One region of the Salipiger abyssi genome, then DNA from elsewhere that is predicted to be linked to it. Evidence: riboswitches for the same ligand, from Rfam matches in the RefSeq annotation. Region 1 holds a riboswitch; each other region holds the start of a gene.
The links. Region 1 has a riboswitch for cobalamin ahead of nrdH (glutaredoxin-like protein NrdH). Riboswitches for the same ligand answer to the same signal wherever they lie in the genome.
Positions count from the first base shown of each region.

Region 2: another riboswitch for cobalamin. It lies ahead of Ga0080574_RS07430 (DUF1636 family protein); the one in region 1 lies ahead of nrdH (glutaredoxin-like protein NrdH).
Region 3: another riboswitch for cobalamin. It lies ahead of Ga0080574_RS07520 (DUF4198 domain-containing protein); the one in region 1 lies ahead of nrdH (glutaredoxin-like protein NrdH).
Region 4: another riboswitch for cobalamin. It lies ahead of bluB (5,6-dimethylbenzimidazole synthase); the one in region 1 lies ahead of nrdH (glutaredoxin-like protein NrdH).

Region 1 is NZ_CP015093.1:3,127,106-3,130,306, forward strand. It holds gene metH (methionine synthase) at 1-1,082, opposite strand, end outside; cobalamin riboswitch at 1,308-1,498, shown strand; gene nrdH (glutaredoxin-like protein NrdH) at 1,604-1,825, shown strand; gene nrdI (class Ib ribonucleoside-diphosphate reductase assembly flavoprotein NrdI) at 1,847-2,263, shown strand; gene nrdE (class 1b ribonucleoside-diphosphate reductase subunit alpha) at 2,332-3,201, shown strand, end outside.
Region 2 is NZ_CP015093.1:793,677-796,877, reverse strand. It holds gene cobN (cobaltochelatase subunit CobN) at 1-612, opposite strand, end outside; gene cobW (cobalamin biosynthesis protein CobW) at 660-1,715, opposite strand; gene Ga0080574_RS07430 (DUF1636 family protein) at 1,712-2,125, opposite strand; cobalamin riboswitch at 2,221-2,436, opposite strand; tRNA gene Ga0080574_RS07425 (tRNA-Met) at 2,625-2,701, opposite strand; gene Ga0080574_RS07420 (hypothetical protein) at 2,887-3,201, shown strand, end outside.
Region 3 is NZ_CP015093.1:810,833-814,033, forward strand. It holds gene Ga0080574_RS07510 (NikL family nickel/cobalt ECF transporter subunit) at 1-148, opposite strand, end outside; gene cbiM (cobalt transporter CbiM) at 145-762, opposite strand; gene Ga0080574_RS07520 (DUF4198 domain-containing protein) at 768-1,553, opposite strand; cobalamin riboswitch at 1,697-1,900, opposite strand; gene Ga0080574_RS07525 (SH3 domain-containing protein) at 2,032-2,334, opposite strand; gene Ga0080574_RS26445 (amino acid adenylation domain-containing protein) at 2,421-3,201, opposite strand, start outside.
Region 4 is NZ_CP015093.1:2,676,495-2,679,695, forward strand. It holds gene Ga0080574_RS16515 (asparaginase) at 1-692, shown strand, start outside; gene bluB (5,6-dimethylbenzimidazole synthase) at 1,015-1,707, opposite strand; cobalamin riboswitch at 1,749-1,925, opposite strand; gene Ga0080574_RS16525 (tripartite tricarboxylate transporter permease) at 2,323-3,201, opposite strand, start outside.

The DNA.
Region 1 (3,201 bases):
GGCTCCAGCCCGGAAAGCCGCATCAGCGGCGGCTGTTCGGGGATCTCGCGCGGGGGGTAGCCCTCGACGGCCTTGGCGATGGCTCGGATATGGTCATAGGTCGAGCCACAGCAGCCGCCGACGATGTTCAACAGTCCCTCGCGGGCAAAGCCCTCGATCTGCTCGGCCATCTGCTCGGGCGATTCGTCGTATTCGCCCATCTCGTTGGGCAGGCCGGCATTGGGATAGGCGCAGGTCATCGTGTCGGCGACGCCGGCGATCTCGGCCAGGTGCGGGCGCATCGCGGTGGCACCGAGCGCGCAGTTGAGCCCGATGGTGAACGGGTTGGCGTGGCGCACCGAATGCCAGAAGGCGGTGGGCGTCTGGCCCGAGAGCATGCGCCCGGAAAGGTCGGTGATCGTGCCCGAGATCATCACCGGCAGCCGCTCGCCGCGCTCGGCAAAGACCTCCTCACAGGCAAAGATCGCGGCCTTGGCGTTCAGCGTGTCGAAGATCGTCTCGATCAGCAGGATATCGGCGCCGCCGTCGATCAGCGCGCGCGCCTGCTGGCCATAGGCCTCGCGGAGCTGGTCGAATGTCACCGCGCGGAAGCCCGGGTTGTTCACGTCCGGCGAGATCGAGGCGGTGCGGTTGGTCGGCCCGAGCGCGCCGGCGACAAAGCGCGGGCGGCCATCCTCGGCCTCGGCCCGGTCCATCGCACGGCGGGCGATCTGTGCGCCCTGAAAGTTCAGGTCGTAGATCGCGTCCTCCATGCCGTAATCGGCCTGGGCGATGGTGGTGGAGGAAAAGGTGTTGGTCTCGGTGATATCCGCGCCGGCCATGGCGTATTGATAGTGAATCTCTTCGATGGCCTCGGGCTTGGTCAGGTTCAGGATGTCGTTGTTGCCCTGCTGCGGCTTGTCGGTGTCATGCGGCAGGTGGCAGGAACAGGCGCCGCCGCCGCAGCCCTGGAAATCGCCCTCGGACAGGCCGAGTTTCTGGATCTGCGTGCCCATGGCGCCGTCGAGGATGAGAATGCGGTCGCGGGCGGCATCGTAGAGACGGTCAAAGACGGGCGCGCGCTGCGGCTCGGGACGGGACATGCGGATGACTTCCTTTTGGTCCTTAAAGGCCCTCCGCTTACCGGCATTCCCCCCTCAAAGCCATTTCATAATTATCATTGTTATCATGAAAAACTTTCAAGCCGCGCTTCGCCCGCCTGTTTGGGGCTGAAAATGCAGGCACAGAAGGCGCGATCGGGCCTTGCCGGACGTGGCGGCATGACGTGAGATGGGCCGCTATATATTGACGGCGCCACATCCCTGTGATCAATATCCTGTAGTCTTGGTGCCCGCGTTTCGGTGCGGGTGAAAAGGGAAGTCCGGTGAAACACCGACGCTGCCCCCGCAACTGTAAGCGGTAAGTCAAAGCCCATCCCCACTGGCGTTTCGGCGTTGGGAAGGCGGGCCGAGGCGCTTGAGCCGTGAGCCAGGAGACCTGCCAGGACGACGACACGACACTGGGCGGTGGGTCCGGGAGCAGTGATTGGCGCGGGTTTCCGCGCCTGTCCGCGTCTCCCTTGCCGGCGCCCGCCAACAGGCAGACGACAGACAAGGGACACCCGATGAGCATCACCGTTTACTCCAAACCCGCCTGCGTGCAATGCACCGCCACCACCCGTGCGCTGGCCGCCAAGGGCATCGCCTTCGACCTGATCGACCTCACCGAAGATGCCGATGCGATGGCGCGGGTGACCGAGCTCGGCTATCGTCAGGCGCCGGTGGTGATGGCGGGTGACGATCACTGGGCCGGCTTCCGCCCCGACAAGATCAGCGCGCTGAGCTGAGCGCGACTCGGAGAGCACAGCATGGGCGGGCTGGTCTATTTCTCCTCGCGCTCGGGCAACACGCAGCGCTTCGTCTCCCGGCTCGGGCTGACGGCGCAGCGTATCCCCGTATCCTCCGAGGACGACATGCCCGCCCCGCGCGCGCCCTTTGTCCTGGTGACGCCCAGCTATGCCGATGGGCGGGGCCGGGGGGCGGTTCATAAACAGGTGATCCGGTTCCTCAACGATCCGGACACGAGGCAGCATCTCCGCGGCGTGATCGCCGGCGGCAACCGCAATTTCGGGGCGTTGTTCGCCCTGGCGGGCGATGTGGTGGCGCAGAAATGCGGCGTCCCCGTTCTCTACCGGTTCGAGCTGGCCGGCACAGAGACCGACATCGCCCGTGTCAGAGAAGGACTGGACAGGTTTTGGAAGACGCACTTCTCGACCGCGATCTGAACGACGCAGCCCCCGCCAAGGCGGTGCCGGCGGAATGGCAGGGTCTGGATTACCACGCGCTGAACGCGATGCTGAACCTCTATGACGACGAGGGGAAGATCCGCTTCGACGCCGACCGCATGGCCGCGCGGCAGTATTTCCTCCAGCATGTGAACCAGAACACGGTGTTCTTTCACTCGCTTGAGGAAAAGCTGCGCTATCTGGTCGATGAGGGCTACTACGAGGCCCATGTGCTGGGCCAGTATGACGACGCCTTCCTGGCAAAGATCTGGGATGCGGCCTACAAGATCAAGTTCCGCTTTCCGACCTTCCTCGGCGCGTTCAAATATTACACCAGCTACACGCTGAAGACCCGCGACGGGAAACGCTATCTGGAGCGGTTCGAGGACCGGGTGGTGATGGTCGCCCTGACGCTGGCACGCGGCGACGAGGCGCTGTCGATGCAGCTCATGCGCGAGATGCTGGGCGGCCGGTTCCAGCCCGCGACGCCCACGTTCCTCAATGCCGGCAAGGCGCAGCGCGGCGAGCTGATCTCGTGTTTCCTGCTGCGGCTCGAAGACAATATGGAAAGCATCGGGCGCGGCATCAACTCTGCGCTGCAACTGTCGAAGCGCGGCGGCGGCGTGGCGCTGATGCTGACCAATATCCGCGAGCACGGCGCGGCGATCAAAGGCATCGAGAACCAGTCCTCGGGCGTCATCCCGGTGATGAAGCTGCTTGAGGATTCCTTCAGCTACGCCAACCAGCTCGGCGCGCGGCAGGGCGCGGGGGCGGTCTATCTCAATGCCCACCACCCGGACATTCTGCGGTTCCTCGACACCAAGCGCGAGAATGCCGACGAAAAGATCCGTATCAAGACGCTGAGCCTCGGCGTGGTGATCCCCGACATCACCTTCGAGCTGGCGAAGAAGAACGACGACATGTACCTGTTCTCGCCG
Region 2 (3,201 bases), 1.9 Mb from region 1:
CGCGTTGTCGCTTTCGGCGCGCGCGGGCAGGAGCAGCGGGCAGCAGACCCCGTGTTCGGGCAGCCAGGCGCCGACCTCGGGCACATGTTTGGCGCCGCGCACCGGCCCGGCATAGAGCCCCGCCGCCAGCGCGAGCTGCGCCAGTGCCGCCTGCGCCGCCACCACGCCGCCCGCATCGCAGAGCTGGGCGAGGCGCCGCAGGGTCGAGACCGGCACGGTGGACTGCGCATCGAGGCGCGGATCGGGGCGTCCGTCGGCGGGCAGCACCGCCAGCGCGATGCCCCTGCGCTCGGCCAGCGCGCGCACCTGTTGCAGCCCGTAGGCCCAGTAGGGCATGCCGCCGATCAGCCGGATCAGGATGCCCTTGGCGCCCTCCAGCGTCTGCTCGACATAGGTGTCGACCGAGAGCGGATGTTTCAGCGCCGCAAGACTTGCCAGCCGCAGCGTCGGCAGCCGTCCCTCGCGCCCGCCGCCGCGATGCCAGGCGCCGGCAAAGGCGCCGAGATCGCTGTCGGAGAAGGACAGCACCACCAGATCCGCCGGGCTCTGGCCCAGGTCGGTCGGGGTCTCGGTTTCTTCGAGCCCGTGGCTTTCGCGAAAGAGGATGTGCATCGCTGGCTCCGGTCGCGCCGGGGGGGGAGGCCCCCGGCGCCCTCAGGTCATTCCGCCGCTTCGGAGATCGCGCCCAGCACGGCGGAGATCGCCGCCGGGTCGATATCGTCATGCTCTGCGATCACCACAAGCTGGCCCCGGCGCGGCTCGTCTGACCCCCAGGGGCGGTCGTACTGGTGACGCACACGCGCGCCCACCGCCTGCACCAGCAGCCGCATGGGCTTGCCCGCGACCGCAGCATAACCCTTGACGCGCAGGACGTTGCGTTCCCGCGCCAGGGTTTCGATGGCGCCGACCAGCGCCGCCGGATCGGCCAGCTCGGGGATCTCCACCACCACCGAATCGAAATCGTCATGGTCGTGGGGCGCGGCGCCGTCGTGATGGCTGGGCCTGGCGTCCATGTCGTCTTCGGCGGCGGCCTCCAGCCCCAGGATCACCCGCGGATCGACCACGCCCTCGGCCACCTCGACCACCGGGATCGGGCGCGGCGCCTCGGCGGCGATCACCGCCTTGGCCTGCGCCACGCCTTCGGGGCCGGCGAGGTCGGGCTTGGTCAGCAGCACGATATCGGCGCAGGAGATCTGATCCTCGAACACCTCCGAAAGCGGGGTCTCGTGGTCGAGACTGTCATCGGCGGCGCGCTGGGCATCGACCCGTGCCACATCCGGCGCAAAGCGCCCCGCCGCCACCGCCTCGGCATCGGCCAGCGCGATCACCCCGTCCACGGTGATGCGCGAGCGGATATCGGGCCAGTCGAAAGCCTTGAGCAGCGGCTTCGGCAGCGCCAGCCCGCTGGTCTCGATCAGGATGTGATCGGGGCGCGGGTCGAGCGCCATCAGCGCCTCGATGGTGGGGATGAAGTCGTCGGCCACGGTGCAGCAGATGCAGCCATTGGCCAGTTCCATGATGTTCTCCGCCGGGCAGTCGGGGATGGCGCAGCTCTTGAGGATCTCGCCATCGACGCCGACATCGCCGAATTCGTTGACCACCACGGCGAGCCGCTTGCCGCCGGGGTTGCGCATCAGCTCGCGCACGAGCGTGGTCTTGCCCGAGCCGAGAAAGCCGGTGATGACGGTGACGGGGAGTTTTGCGAGATTGCTCATTGGTCGGCCTCCTGAAGCGGATCGGAAAAGACGGCGGGGGGAATGCGGGCGATGCAGTTGCGCTTGAAATGCTCCGGACGCTGGCGCCAGGGGATCAGCCCGTCAGCCGTGGCGTGGTAGCGCTCCAGCCCGTCGAGCAGCGGCTCCAGCGGGCCGCCCTCGTCGAGATTGCCGTAGAGATAGGTCCAGCGCGTGCCGCCGCGCAGGGCGACGCTGCAACCGTGATCGCAGTTCTGCATGCAGTCGACGGCGCGCAGCGTGACGCCCTCGGGCAGCGTTGCGTCGCTCAGCCTGTCATAGAGCCGGCGTCCGGGCCGGCGCGCATCCGCCGGCGCCGCGCCGCCACGGCGGCATTTGATGCAGACCAGCAGCTCGGTCTGCGCGGGCGGCGATAGGGCCGCGTCTGTCATGTTGTTCGGTCCCATGTATCATGGGACGCGGGTCAGATGGCGGGAGGAGTCCGTTCGCGAACAGCGTTCCCGACACCGGAACACCCCGTCCGGTTGCAAGTCGTCTTACGCTGGCAGGTCTCCCGGCTTGCGGATTTCAGAGCGCCTTTCGGCCTCTCCTGCGGTTGCCCATCCTTCCCGGCACGATGCCAGTGGCTTTGGGCGACCTCTCCGGTCACGGTCGCGGGGGCGGCTGTGCTTGACCCGGTTGCCCGGGCTGGCACATTCCCTTTTCACCTGTTCTCACAGGCACCAGCGTGCCGGCAGTTGCGCCCGATTGCGCCGCATTGTCAAGCCGGTGGGGTCTGTGGACACCTGCGGCATGGTTGCGGCATCCGGGTGTCGGCGCGAGCACGGGCATCGGGCAAGCGTGATCGCGTCCGCAAAAGGCGATTTGACCGACTTGGCGCCGGACAGCGCGACTTGCGAAGCTCGCGAACAAAGATTTTCGGGGGGGAAATGGTAGCGGAGGAGGGACTTGAACCCCCGACACGCGGATTATGATTCCGCTGCTCTAACCAACTGAGCTACTCCGCCAAACCGTGGAGCGGTGGGTATGATAGCGGGGGCGAACCGTCAAGCGGAAAAATGCGGGTTTCCGCGCCAAAACGCCGCCAGTCGCCAGAGGTGCTGCTCGTCCCGATACGTGCCGATGATTTTCGTTCGTGACGGCGCCGAAACGGGGTATGATCGGCTTCCGAAACGGAAGGGGAGGAGACAGGATGAAACGCAATATCAGGTCTTTGGCGCTCGGCATGGCGCTGGTTACGGCATGGCCGGCGCTGGCGGCGGCGCAGATGGTCAGCGATGTGCATTTCCCGAAAGGGCAGTACGGCACGCATGTCGGCGGCGAGGTGACGGGGCACGATTACCACGATTACAGGCTGGGCGCCGGGCAGGGGCAGGAGATGTTCGTCGAGCTCGACAGTTCCGGCTCGGCCTATTTCAACATCCTGCCGCCCGGCAGCGACAACGTGGCGATTTATAACAGCTCGATCAACGGCAACGCGACGACGGTCGAATTGCCCGAGAAGGGC
Region 3 (3,201 bases), 1.9 Mb from region 1:
TCGTATCCGCTGCCATATCGCCGTTGGAAAAGCCGATCTCGCCCTCGATGGCGCTGCCCGAGGGAAACACCCCGGCGATGACCTTATGCGCCAGCGCCGGCACCGGTGCGGCAAGGCAGAGGGTCAGCAAAAGCACGATCCGTTTCATGCCCGCGCCCCTTTCAGCGAGGTGAAGAGCTCCGGCTTGACCTTGCGCGCCAGCAGCACGGCAAAGCCCGTCAGCAGCCCCTCGATGGCCATGACCGGAATATGCGCGAAGAAGACGAGTTTCGCGGCGGGCAGGAATTCGTCGCCCGAAAGCGCCAGCGCGAGCCCGACCATCACCGTCGTCGCGGCGATGGCGAAGGCGCCGCCGATCCCCGCCCAGACCGCACCGGCGAGCGGCGTGCCGGAGGCGGCAAGGCGGCCAAAGAGCATCCAGGCCAGCACGGCGGGTAGCGCGATGTTGAGCGTATTGACCCCCAGCACCGTCAGCCCGCCGAAGCCGAAGAACACCGCCTGCAACAGCAGCCCGACGAAGAGCGCCGGAAAGGCGGCCCAGCCGAGGACGATCCCGGCCAGACCGTTGAGGATGAGATGCACCGAGGACGGGCCGATCGGCACATGCACCAGCGAGGCGACGAAGAAGCTCGCCGAGAGCACGCCCGCCGCCGGAATACGCTCCAGCGGCAGCGCGCGCAGGCCCAGCGCGATGCCCCCGGCGGCGGCAACGGCCCCGCCGATCACCACCGGGTTCGAAAGGGCGCCGTCCACGATATGCATGGCGCTTACTCCAGATCCCAGGCGCGGATCCAGATCACCGCGTCCTGGCTGAGCTCCTTGCCCTCATGCTCGGTCGCCGGGCCCGAGCCGAGCGCGGCAAAGCCCCAGTAGCCGGCTTCCGGAATGCCGAAGGTGAAATAGCCGTTGGCGTCCGACACCGCGACCACCGCGCCGCCCGGCGGCGGCGAGACCGCCGGATCGGTGGAGGCGGCGCTGTCCATGTCGGGCTCGGCGGCCATGTATTCGATCTCGATCTCGACGCCCGCAACCGGTTCGCCCTCTGCCAGAACCTGGCCGGTGAAGGTCGAGCCGGCGAGCACGTTATAGGGTTTGTTCAGCGGCAGGATCTCGGTCGGCAGGCCGGCGGGCTGCATCCAGTCGGTGGGCAGTTCACTGCGGTTGAGGAAGGCCTTGGTGATCTGCTGGATATAGATATCCTCGGATTCCTCGTAATAGGGCACCGGCACCGTCACCAGCACGTAATCGCCCGAGCGCTTGACCGGCACCGAGCCGAGAAAGGCCGCGCCCTCGTTCTCGCCACCCGTAAAGCGCACCGGCTCCAGCGTCTCCTTGAGGTCGGTGCGTTCGCCGTTATGGATCATGAAGAACTCTTCCGGCATCTCCAGATCCATCACATGGCCATTGTCGAACGGGTGCCAGAAGATCAGCTTGACCGGCACGTCGCCGGGGCGCTCGATCATCGTGTCGGTGGTGTATTCCAGAAGGAAATGGGCATTGGCCATCGCCGGCAGGGCAATGGCGGCCGCCGCCGCGAGCAGGGTCTTTTTCATAAGGGTCGTCGTCCTTGTCCATCTGCGCCACACCCGGCGCAATCCTGTGCTGGACAACGGGAGCCATCGGACCAATGCGCGACGGGGCAATGTCCGGCGCACAAGGCCAGACGCGCACCCCGGCGTCCGGTGGAAGCGCCCCTTCCAAGGGCGCCTGTCCGGCAGGTCTCCTGGCTCGCGGGTCTATGCTCTGGCTGGCCTTCCCGGATCGCTCCAGTGGCGTGATCAGCCTCGCTCGCCGCTTACAGTTGCGGGGGCAGCTACAGATTTGGACGCGAAACGCGCCGCACTGTATTCCCTCTTTCCTCCGGGGGGCAAACCCCGGAACCGGACATGCCACATGCATGCCAGAAAAGCGCGGGCCGGGTCAATCGCCATATGCGGCGCCCCTGCCCTGCCGCGGAATCGCCAGAGGCTCTGCCGGTTTGCGCGGCAGAGCCGGCGGGAAAGCCCCCGCCCACGGGCGAGCGATGAAAGATCAGAGCTCGCGCAGATAGGCCCAGGAGACCCAGCCCTTCAGGCTCCGCGCGCGGTCGAGCGAGACCTCGCACCAGCGGGTGCCGCCGGTCTGGGTGCATTCATGGACGCGCAGCACCGTGCCGTTCGGCAGGCCGACATAGACGTCGAAGCCGGTGCCGGGGCCGCCGCGCAGCTTCAGCATGTCGCCCTCCGCCACCCCATAGACCTCGTACCGGTCGCGCCAGCCCGCCGCCGCGGGGCCCGCGCAGAATACCGCTGCCAGCACGCCGGTTGCCAGCGCCTTGAAGACGAGTGCGCGCATGTTCTCTCCTGCTTCTTGTGCTTTCTGCCTCGCCCGCAAGTCTACCGCGTCCGGGCGCCAAAAGGAACGCCCGGATGCAGCGTCGTTCAGGTCGTGAAAGCGGAGGCACGCTCGTCCCGCGCCATGGCGCGCATGAGCCCCTCGGCCAGCGCCGGGCGCAGCCGGGCCGAGAGCAGCTCGCCATGCAGGCAGGGCAGAGACAGGGTTTCGAGCCGCGCGGCAAAGGGGTGCCAGAGCTCCGGGCGCAGCGCCGTGCCGGCGTGATCGCGCGCCGCGCGCACATGCAGGAGCGTACCGCCGAAACGCGCCTCGCGATGGCCGCGCACCAGCCGGTTGGTCTGCTGCACCGAGCGGATGACCCCGTCGAGCGCGCGCTCTGGCAGTTGCGCCAGCGGCTCGCCCCGCGCCCGCAGGAAGCCGAGGATCGCGGCGCGGTCGGTAAGCTCGGGATGCGCCTCAGGGTCGTGCCCGGCGATGGCGAGCAGCGCCCGTAGCGCCGCGTCGGGGCCGGGCTCCGGCTCGTTGCGCCAGCATTCGGACGGGTAGGAATCGAGCAGCGCCACCATGCCGCAGACCCGCCCCTGCCGCTCCAGATGACAGGCGGCGGCCTGCGCGATGAGCCCGCCCAGCGACCAGCCCGCCAGATGCAGCGGTCCCTCGGGCGCCAGCTCGGCGATGCGCGCGGCATAGGCCCGCGCCAGCGCGTCGAGCGTGGCCGGATCGGGCGCTGCGGCATCGAGCAGCGGCGATTGCAGCGCGATCAGCGGGCGGTCCTCCAGCGCGGCGGCCAGGCCGCGATAGCACCAGCCGATGCCGCCCGCCGGATGGATGGCAAAGAGCGGCGGGCGGCTGCCCCGCGACAGGCGC
Region 4 (3,201 bases), 450 kb from region 1:
CCGACATTCTCGTGACGTCCGAAAAGCCGGTCGTTTTCACCGGTGCACAGAGACATGCAGGTGAACCGGACACCGACGGCCCGAGAAACATCGCCGATGCCATTCGCTGTGCGGCAAGCGATGCCCTGCGTGGCATCGGCACCGTTGTGCTGTTCGAAGGCGATATCCATGCGGCCCGCGAGGTGAGCAAGACCCACACGTCGCGCGTCGATGCGTTCCGGTCGGCCGGGCTCGGCAAGCTGGGGGAGGTCGATGGCGGTGAGGTCTATCTCTATCGCCGCCCGACCCAGCGGGTACATGTTGCCACAAAACGGCTGGAAAGCCGCGTCGAGCTGATGCTGCTGGGTCTTGGGAGCTCTCCCGAATATCTTGATTTCTGTCTTCAGAGCGGGGTCAAGGCCGTGGTCCTCGCCGCTTTCGGCCGTGGAAATGCGCCCCGCGGCTTTGCAGATGCGGTGCGCCGGCTGAGCACGCACAATATCCCCGTCATCGTGGCGTCGCGCTGTCCCGAAGGGCGCACGTTGCCGGTATACGGGCGAGATTCGGGCGGCTGTTCCCTCGCCGCTGCGGGCGCATATTTCTCCGGGAGCCTGTCGCCCATCAAGGCACGCCTGCTGATGAGCGCTCTTCTGGGGGCTGGCCTGACGGCAGCCGAGTTGACTGCAAAAATTCGCGGAGCAGGGGCAAGCTAGGTGTCTTATCCTGGATGCGTGTCAGGGCGGCCCCCGTTGGGCTGCGACGCGCGATGTCGTTGCATAGCGGCTGACATGAGATGTGGTTTCGCAAGAGGTTGTTCGCAGCGGCGTCCCGGGGGGAGGCCTTTGAGCGCGAAGTGTCGTCTTGATCGGTCGAATAGCGGACCAGATCGGTGTCGCGTGCATTCGATGACGGGTGTGCAAAGGCCGCAGGCCCCTTCGGTCAGAAGGGGCTGGATGGAGTTTTCTGCCTGGCTCTTGGTCTCGTTTGTGCCGGGGCGCATGTGGCGTGGCGGATCGCGTCAACGCTTGCCTGCGGCTACGTTGCGGGCCAGCCGTTTTCATGAATCACGCTTTCGAGTTCCAGCCTCTTGCGCCAGCCGCGGGCTTCGAGCTCCGGCGTCGTGTAGAGTTCATCGACATATCCGGCACAAAGGTAAGCAACGATTTCAACGTGATCCGGGATGCCCAGCAGGCCGCGAAGATCCTCCGGTCGAAAGATCGAAACCCAGCCGATCCCCACGCCTTCCGCACGGGCGGCCAGCCAGAGGTTCTGGACGGCGCAGACCGTCGAATAGAGATCCATGTCGCTGTTATGGGTCCGGCCCAGTACGACCTTCCCGCCACGGGTCCGGTCGCAGGTCACGCAGATGTTTAGCGGAGAGGTCAGGATGCCTTCGAGCTTCAGCGACCGGTAAAGCGCCTTGCGGTCTCCGTCGAACAGTTCTTCCGCCTCGGCATTGGCGCGGAGAAAGGCGGCATGCACGCAGGCGCGCAGCTCCGGGTCGCGGATCAGCAGGAAATCCCATGGCTGCATGAAGCCGACCGACGGCGCGGCATGCGCGGCCGCGAGAATGCGCCAAAGGGCGTCGGGATCGACCGGATCGGGCCGGAACTCGTTCCGAACGTCGCGGCGGGCATTGATGATATCGTAAAGCGCCTGACGTTCCTGTTCGTCAAACCGGCGGGCGGGCTGCGGAAGCACAGTTCTGGCGGACGGATCGGGGGGCATATCGGGCCTCGCATATTTCAAAGCGCCACGGGCTCCACCCCGAGGCGCAATGACACCAGGCCGGTCTTCTGGCTCCGGATCCTCTCGTCCTGGCGCCTTCCCGGGCGTTGCCCAGTGGCTTCTGCCAAACGATCCCCGATACAGCGGCGGGCCCGCGCCGGATTTGCACCGGCTTCCCGATTCTCCCCCAAGGGGGCACCTGATGATGTCCTTATCTCGCGACTGTGCGCGGCACGCAAACGGACATTCAATCTCGAACGGTATGCAGATAGCTCGGGGCCGGGTGTGGCAGCGCCCGGTGCTCAGCGCGACTGACCACTATCGGTCGGAAAGAGCGGCGATGCCGCACCCTGAAACCATACCGACCGCCGCAGAGCGATCAGTCAGCTTCGAGCCCACTTACGACCTTGGTTCCGCCAAGTGGATGGCCCCGACGCTCAGCCGTGCTCTGACCTGCGTGGCAATCGGTCGTGAACTCTCTTGTGGCAGGCGCATGTCGATAACCACAAAGGCCGGTGCTGACCCTGTTTGTGAAAAACGGCACGGCCGAGCCGTGCCGTAAATCAGCCCTGTTCGGCCACCCTTGGAAGCCGGATTCAGGTGCGCAGCGCGCGCCTAGAGTTGATCCCCGGTCTCTTTCGATACCCGGGATTTCAGCAGTGTGAACAGCGGGGTCTGGGACAGGAGGATCACGATGCAGACCAGCAGCAGCGTCAGCGACAGCGGGCTGGTCAAGATGCCCGCGAAGAAGGCGCCGAGGTCTTCGCGCTCGGAGATGATCGCCCGGCGCCAGTTGTCGTCGAGCAGCCGCGACAGGATCACACCCAGGATCACCGGCCCCAGCGGATAGCCGTAATGCCGCATGAAATAACCGAAGACGCCAAAGCCCAGCATCCAGTAGACATCTGTGACCGAGTTGTTGACCGCATAGGCGCCCACCACCGACAGCAGCATGATGAGCGGGATCAGCACCGCGCGCGGCATCTCGACGATCTTGGTGAAGAGTTTGATGCCGGTCAGGCCGCAGATCAGGATAAAGACATTGGCGGTCAGCAGCGCGCCGACGATGAACCAGAACATCTGCGGTTGATCGACCATGAGCATCGGGCCGGGGTTCAGCCCGTGGATGAAAAGCGCCCCGATCATGATCGCGGTCACCGCGTCGCCGGGGATGCCCAGCGTCATCATCGGCACGAAGGCCCCGCCCACCGCGGCATTGTTCGCCGTCTCGGGCGCCACCAGCCCTTCCATGGCACCGGTGCCGAAGGGGCGTGTCGGCTTTTTCGTCACGCGCTTGGCGTGGTCGTAGGCCATGAGCGCCGCGATGTCGCCGCCGGTGCCGGGTAGGGCGCCGATGATGACGCCGATCGACGAGGTTTGCAGCGACAGCGGCAGATATTTCCGCACGGTGGACCAGGACGGTATGATGCGGTCGATCTTCTGACGCATCGCGTCGGCGCCGACATGGTGGAGTTGCAGCAGCGCTTCGGAGAT